DNA from 2 places in the Xenorhabdus siamensis genome. Region 2 is predicted to be linked to the other one. Evidence: predicted binding sites of a transcription regulator. Region 2 holds the regulator's gene; the other holds the start of a gene.
What was found. Region 2 encodes Fur, which represses iron uptake genes when iron is present. Its sites were predicted from a motif close to ATAATAATGAGAACNACTATCAA; they were not measured.
Positions count from the first base shown of each region.

Region 1: a site for Fur is predicted at 1,813-1,835, ahead of ygiD (4,5-DOPA-extradiol-dioxygenase). Genes of this name have one in related genera too.

Region 1 is NZ_JBBMXE010000009.1:180,620-183,905, reverse strand. Features, by position in the region: gene ubiK (ubiquinone biosynthesis accessory factor UbiK) at 86-364, opposite strand; FMN riboswitch at 541-763, shown strand; gene ribB (3,4-dihydroxy-2-butanone-4-phosphate synthase) at 884-1,537, shown strand; gene ygiD (4,5-DOPA-extradiol-dioxygenase) at 1,866-2,642, shown strand; gene AAC852_RS09920 (glutathionylspermidine synthase family protein) at 2,648-3,286, opposite strand, start outside.
Region 2 is NZ_JBBMXE010000008.1:146,030-149,315, forward strand. Features, by position in the region: gene ybfE (LexA regulated protein) at 1-243, shown strand, start outside; gene fldA (flavodoxin FldA) at 418-951, shown strand; gene fur (ferric iron uptake transcriptional regulator) at 1,157-1,606, shown strand; gene AAC852_RS08885 (beta-N-acetylhexosaminidase) at 1,723-3,286, opposite strand, start outside.

The sequences.
Region 1 (3,286 bases), on a different contig from region 2:
CCTTGCGTGATTTAACTTGTGACATAAACGGCATTGCCTGAATGAGCAGGAGAATTGTCTCTTGTCGCAATTCTCCTTAATACCGTTATTCCGCTTTCTTTTCAGCACTTGGTTGTTGGCTTTCAAGACGGGCTTCCAGTTCACTCAGGCGCTGTTCCATACTAACCAATTTTTCACGGGTACGCAGTAATACCTGAGTCTGGATATCAAACTCTTCACGATTGACGAGATCCAGTTTACTCAGTTGGGATTGCAATATAGTACGCAATTTTTTCTCTACATCATCACTGAACTCTTTTACGCCTTTCGGCATAGCACTGTGGATCTGGCGGGCAATTTGTTCAATTTTTTTGGGATCGAGCATGATGATCATCCTTTTAATGGCTGCGCTGTTTAAATGACAGGGCTGTTAAATGAATAACAAAACTGTGTGTTGTTGCTATTTTAATACCTGATGACAAAAGCACAATTGATTGAGAGATCAGTTTTATATTTGCTTTTGTCGATTGCTCTGATGAATTATAAACGTTATAGTCAAATTGTTTATCTCAGGGCAGGGTGAAAGTCCCTACCGGCGGTAAAGTGAAATGACTTCTGGTGATTTCATGAAGCCCGCGAGCGCTCTGTTTGTCATTATCCTTTTTTGATAGAAACGTGTTGTCAAAAATTGGTTGTCAGAAACTAATGAGGATAAAAACAGAGGTCAGCAGATCCAGTGTGATTCTGGAGCCGACGGTGATAGTCCGGATGGGAGAGAATAACAGTATCAACCGGGCGCTTGCGCTCGTCTGTTGTTTTTATTGCTGTATTTTTAAGCAATATCAACTCCTCAAAATCGCCCTGATTCTGGTAATCCATACATTTTAAAAGAGGTTTTTTTACCATGAATCAGACGCTACTTTCTTCTTATGGTACTCCATTTGAACGTATCGAACGTGCGATAGCTGCTTTGCGTGCAGGCCATGGCGTAATGGTGCTGGATGATGAAAATCGTGAAAATGAAGGTGATATGATTTTCGTTGCCGAAACGATGACCGTGGAACAAATGGCATTAACTATCCGTCATGGCAGTGGGATTGTGTGCCTTTGTATGACGGAAAAACGCCGTCAGCAATTGCAGTTACCTATGATGGTCGAAAACAACTCCAGCCAATATCAGACAGCTTTCACTGTCACTATTGAAGCTGCACAGGGAGTAACAACCGGCGTTTCTGCCGCAGATCGTATTACAACCATTCGTGCAGCCATAGCAGATGACGCGCAACCAAATGATCTGAATCGCCCTGGGCATGTTTTCCCTCTGCGGGCACAGAATGGCGGGGTGTTAGCTCGCCGTGGTCATACCGAAGCGACGATTGATTTGGTGAAACTTGCGGGTTTCAGACCAGCAGGGGTGTTGTGTGAACTGACAAATGATGATGGCTCAATGGCCAGAGCGCCTGAGGTTATTGAGTTTGCAAAACAGCACGATATGCCAGTGGTCACCATCGACGATCTGGTTGATTATCGTATTAAGATGGAAAAAGCGGTTAGCTGACTCAGCATAGTTGTTTTTTTCTACTGAAATTTTCTTCCATTAGCATGGAATACCCCATAATCCTCAATACACAGGCAATAAAACTGCAAATTGAAGGATGAAGGGTAAAAATAGTTCGGCATAAAGGACCGGACGGGGTAGAATATATCAGTTACATCGCATGTACGCTTGTAAGGCCGCAGTCCACACCCTGTGGCCTTTCAGTATTTTTGAAGTGCTCCATTATTTTTTGATTGGTCACATTCAAGGAAGAAGCTTCATAATCTTGCCATAATTTTTTTGTCATTATCATAACTATCATGTTTGATTTGCCGCATGAGGGACGAAAATGAGTCTCCTGAGAATACCCGCATTATTCATTGGTCATGGTAGTCCAGTGAATGCCATTGAAGACAACTGTTATTCACATGCCTGGTTCGAATTGGGACAAAAGTTACCCAGACCAAGAGCAATTCTGGTGATTTCTGCGCATTGGTATACAGACGGTACTGTTGTGACGGCAATGGCCCAACCAAGAACTATCCATGATTTTGGCAACTTCCCCAGAGAATTACATGAGAAACAGTATTCAGCGAAAGGTTTTCCTGAACTGGCTGTATTAGTACAGGATATTCTTGAACCCATTGAGGTCGAAACTGATTTTGAAGAATGGGGATTAGATCACGGCGCCTGGGGAATATTAGCTAAAATGTATCCTGATGCGGATATTCCTGTTATCCAACTGAGTATAGATCGTAATCAATCCACTTCTTTCTATTATGAGATGGGTAAGAAATTATCTATGCTCCGTGATGAAGGCGTTATGATCATAGGAAGTGGGAATGTCGTGCATAACCAGCTTGCAGAACAGATGGGAGCTGAGCCTTATTCGTGGGCTCTGTCTTTTGAACAGTTTGTGCGCGAGAATTTGACCAGCCTTGAGGAACCACATCCTTTATTGCAGGCCCTGGACAGGGAAGATGGTAAGTTATCTCACCCGACATCAGAACATTTTCTGCCACTTTTCTATGTGTTGGGAACATGGGATAAAAAAGAGCCAATTTCAACGCCTGTTGAAGGTATTGAAGACGGCTCTTTGAGTATGTTGACAATCCAATTCGGATAAATAACTTAATCCAGAATAATGTGCGGGTAGAAACGGGACAGATCTTGTGTGATTAATTCACGATCTTCACGAATACAGATACCCGCCGCTTGATCATTGACTAACCAGCTACCTACCAGCGCATGACTATCGCCGAATTTCGGCAAGGAATGGAACTGCTGAACGATCATACCTTCTTCACCATATGGACCATCGGCATTGGCAATTTCCCGGCCATTTTCGATAATACGAATATTGGCCCCTTCACGGGAGAAGAAAGGCTTAATTACATAGCTGTTCATCTCTGCTGGACGTTCATCGGCAAAATAAGCAGGCAACAGATTGGGGTGATCCGGGAACATCTTCCACAACATTGGCAGTAACGCTTTGTTGGAAATAATGCTTTTCCATGCAGGTTCCAGCCAACGGACGCCCGCATCAGCCAGTTTGGTCGAGAAGATTTCACGCAGCATGAATTCCCATGGATACAACTTAAACAGATTGCTGATCACTTGATCCTGCAAATCCGTAAACTGCCCTTTTTCACCAAGACCAATATCTTCAATAAACAGGAATTCCGTTGCAATGCCCGCTTCTGAAGCACAATCCTGTAGATATTGGATTGTGCCACGATCTTCTTCGCTATCCTGACAACACGCCATATG
Region 2 (3,286 bases):
GAACGCAGGCCAGGGCGACCTAAAACAAATCCGCTGTCCAGAGATGAACAGCTTAGGATCAATAAACGCAACCAGTTGCGCCGGGATAAAGTCAAAGGACTGCGTCGGGTGGAACTCAAACTCAATGAAGATGCTGTTGGTGCTCTCAACCATCTGGCAAAACAGCGCAATATCAGCCGCAGTGAATTGATTGAACAGATGTTGCTGGCTCAACTGGCAACAGAGAATCGCCTTACCAATTAACGGCTTTAATTCAACAGAATGAAGCGGCGTCACCACACAAATCTGACAGACTTGTCACTGATGTTTGGTCAAAATAACGTTTTTCATTTTAATAAAACTGCTATTTTTCCTGCTGATTTCAGCGTGACGTGTATAGATTTAATACACTAATAGAACAAGAGGTTAATCTACTTTATGGCAATAATAGGTATATTCTTCGGCAGCGACACTGGCAACACAGAGAACATTGCCAAAATGATCCAAGAAAAACTGGGCGGTGCTGATGTTGCGGAAGTTCACGATATTGCCAAAAGCAGCAAGGAAGATCTTGAAGCCTTCGATATCCTGCTGCTAGGCATTCCAACCTGGTACTACGGCGAAGCTCAATGTGACTGGGATGATTTCTTCCCAACTCTGGAAGAGATCAATTTTGAAGGGAAGTTAGTTGCCCTGTTTGGTTGTGGTGATCAGGAAGATTATGCAGAATATTTCTGTGATGCTATGGGCACCATCCGCGATATTATCGAACCTCGTGGTGCAATCATTGTTGGACACTGGCCAACTGAAGGGTATCACTTTGAAGTATCTAAAGGTATGGCTGACGATAATCACTTCATTGGTCTTGCTATTGATGAAGATCGCCAACCAGAATTGACCGAAGAGCGTGTTGATGCTTGGGTACAGCAGATTAAGGCTGAAATGAGCCTATCAGAGATCCTCGGCGCATAAAAGATACCCTCGTGTGTGTATTAAGGAAACAATTACCTTTTACACGGGATAATTCTTAAATTATGTGTCATGATAGCGAAGTGGGCATGGTTTTCATTTTCAATATCCATGCCTATAATTTACAGCGTGAAACTAAATCATAATTCTCTCACGATACCCCAAGTATCACAAGTTCACTAAACTCAAGTTACAGGACTGAATCCGCATGACCGACAACAATAAAGCATTGAAAAATGCTGGACTTAAAGTAACACTTCCTCGCCTGAAAATTCTGGAAGTGCTACAGGACCCAGAATGCCATCATGTCAGTGCGGAGGATCTCTATAAAAAACTGATTGATATCGGTGAAGAGATTGGCCTCGCCACTGTCTATCGCGTGTTGAACCAGTTCGATGATGCCGGCATTGTCACTCGCCACAATTTTGAAGGCGGTAAATCGGTTTTTGAACTCACTCAGCAACATCACCATGACCATCTGATTTGCCTCGACTGTGGTAAAGTGATTGAGTTCAGCGATGAGTCCATTGAAGAACGTCAGAAAGATATTGCTGCACGTCATGGAATCAAGTTGTCAAATCATAGTCTCTATTTGTATGGTCACTGTACTACAGGTGATTGCCGTAAAGATAGTACGTTACATGATGAGAAAGCATGATAAGAAGACACGATAAGAAGTGATACATGCTACTCACTTCCAATATCTGCTCTTGTCAAAAGGAGCTGCTGCCGATTAGCTTAAGCTAATCGGCAGGTTGCTTTTTTTACAGGTGGTTATTTTTGATATACGTCTTCAATTCGACTAAAACGCTTACCATCAGTGCTAACAGAACGGACTTTCACATTACCTTCAACGTGCGGTCTTTGTCTGTCATCATAAATTTCCCAAGTTTTGCCATCATTCAATGAATACTGAATTGCCAACCCCGGCAAGGCAATGTTTGCTTCCAATGTCCCTGACACAATCCTTGCTCCCGGTATTGGTAATCGATATGCAACATGCGCTTTATCCAGTTTTGCCATTTCACGTTGCCCCATTAAATTGGCAAAACGACGCCAATCATTATTGAGTTTATCGGTTTCAACATACCGTGTGACTCCGCCTTTATACTCCCTGCCCTGTTGGTAATTCTGTTCCCATTCAGCCTGATGCCACGCACGTTCCGCCAGCGGCAGCAAACGCGGATAAATCATATATTCCATTTGCTGATCAGTACGCACCGTTTCACTCCATAACAGCCCTGATACGCCATACGCCCCTGGCCAACGTTTATTACTGGTGGTATTGAAATAGTTACCATTGATATCCACCGAAGTTTCGGCATTTTGTGGCATATTATTTGGTGCAAAACTGAAGATTTTGGCTTCATCATTAAAACGGGATGCCCAATAATAGCCCCGCTCTTTCGGATTGACTTCGTACGGCATATCTAGGTAAACATAATCAGGGCTGGAAACAACGACACGATAACCTTTGTTTGCCCAGTCATTAACGGAATCATAACCTCCCCAATAGAGCGTATCCCAAAAGTTTACCGTAACATGCTGAGTAGCAAAGTCTTTAGCCGATTTCGCATGTTTCAGGCCATCCTGCCATGACTGCATTGTCTCAATACCATGAGCATTGACAATCTTACTCACTTCAATTGCGAAGTAACTGGCCAGCTCATCAACATCTTTGATAATGCCCTTCGTAATCATTTTTTGACAAGCCTGAGATTTTGCCCATGGTTTGTCTTCGATTTTTTTATTTATAATCCCCTTACCCGGTTCAATTGGGCCATCTTTATCCTGATAACCCGCCCCTAAACGAATATTTTTCGCTTCATCACCGCCAAAATGCCATGTTTTCAGTGGCGCCCCGGCTTCTTTGTGCATGGCAACGATTTCACTGATGACTTTGTCAACAAAACGTTTGGAAGAATCCATGCACGGGTTCAGATAGCTATGGCGATCGTAAAACTGTACAGATGTCGTATTTGAGGTATCCGTCGGATCGAGCAAACGGTACTCATTGGCTTCCTGTACCTTTCCTTCTGCCATCAACTTCTTATAACGGGCTTCCATAGACATTACCGCTGCACGAGCATGGGCCGGAATATCAATTTCCGGGATCACCTCTATCTGACGAGCCTTAGCATATTTCAAGATATCAATGTAATCCTGACGGCTAAAATAGCCACTTCCCATATTATTACTTGTTGGCCCTGAGCCTAATTGTGGTAACAAACATTGTGTCTCAGTTAAATCATGACAACGTTTGCTGCCAATTTCTGTTAATTCCGGTAAACCGGGAATTTCCAGGCGCCAGCCTTCATCATCACTCAAATGGAAATGG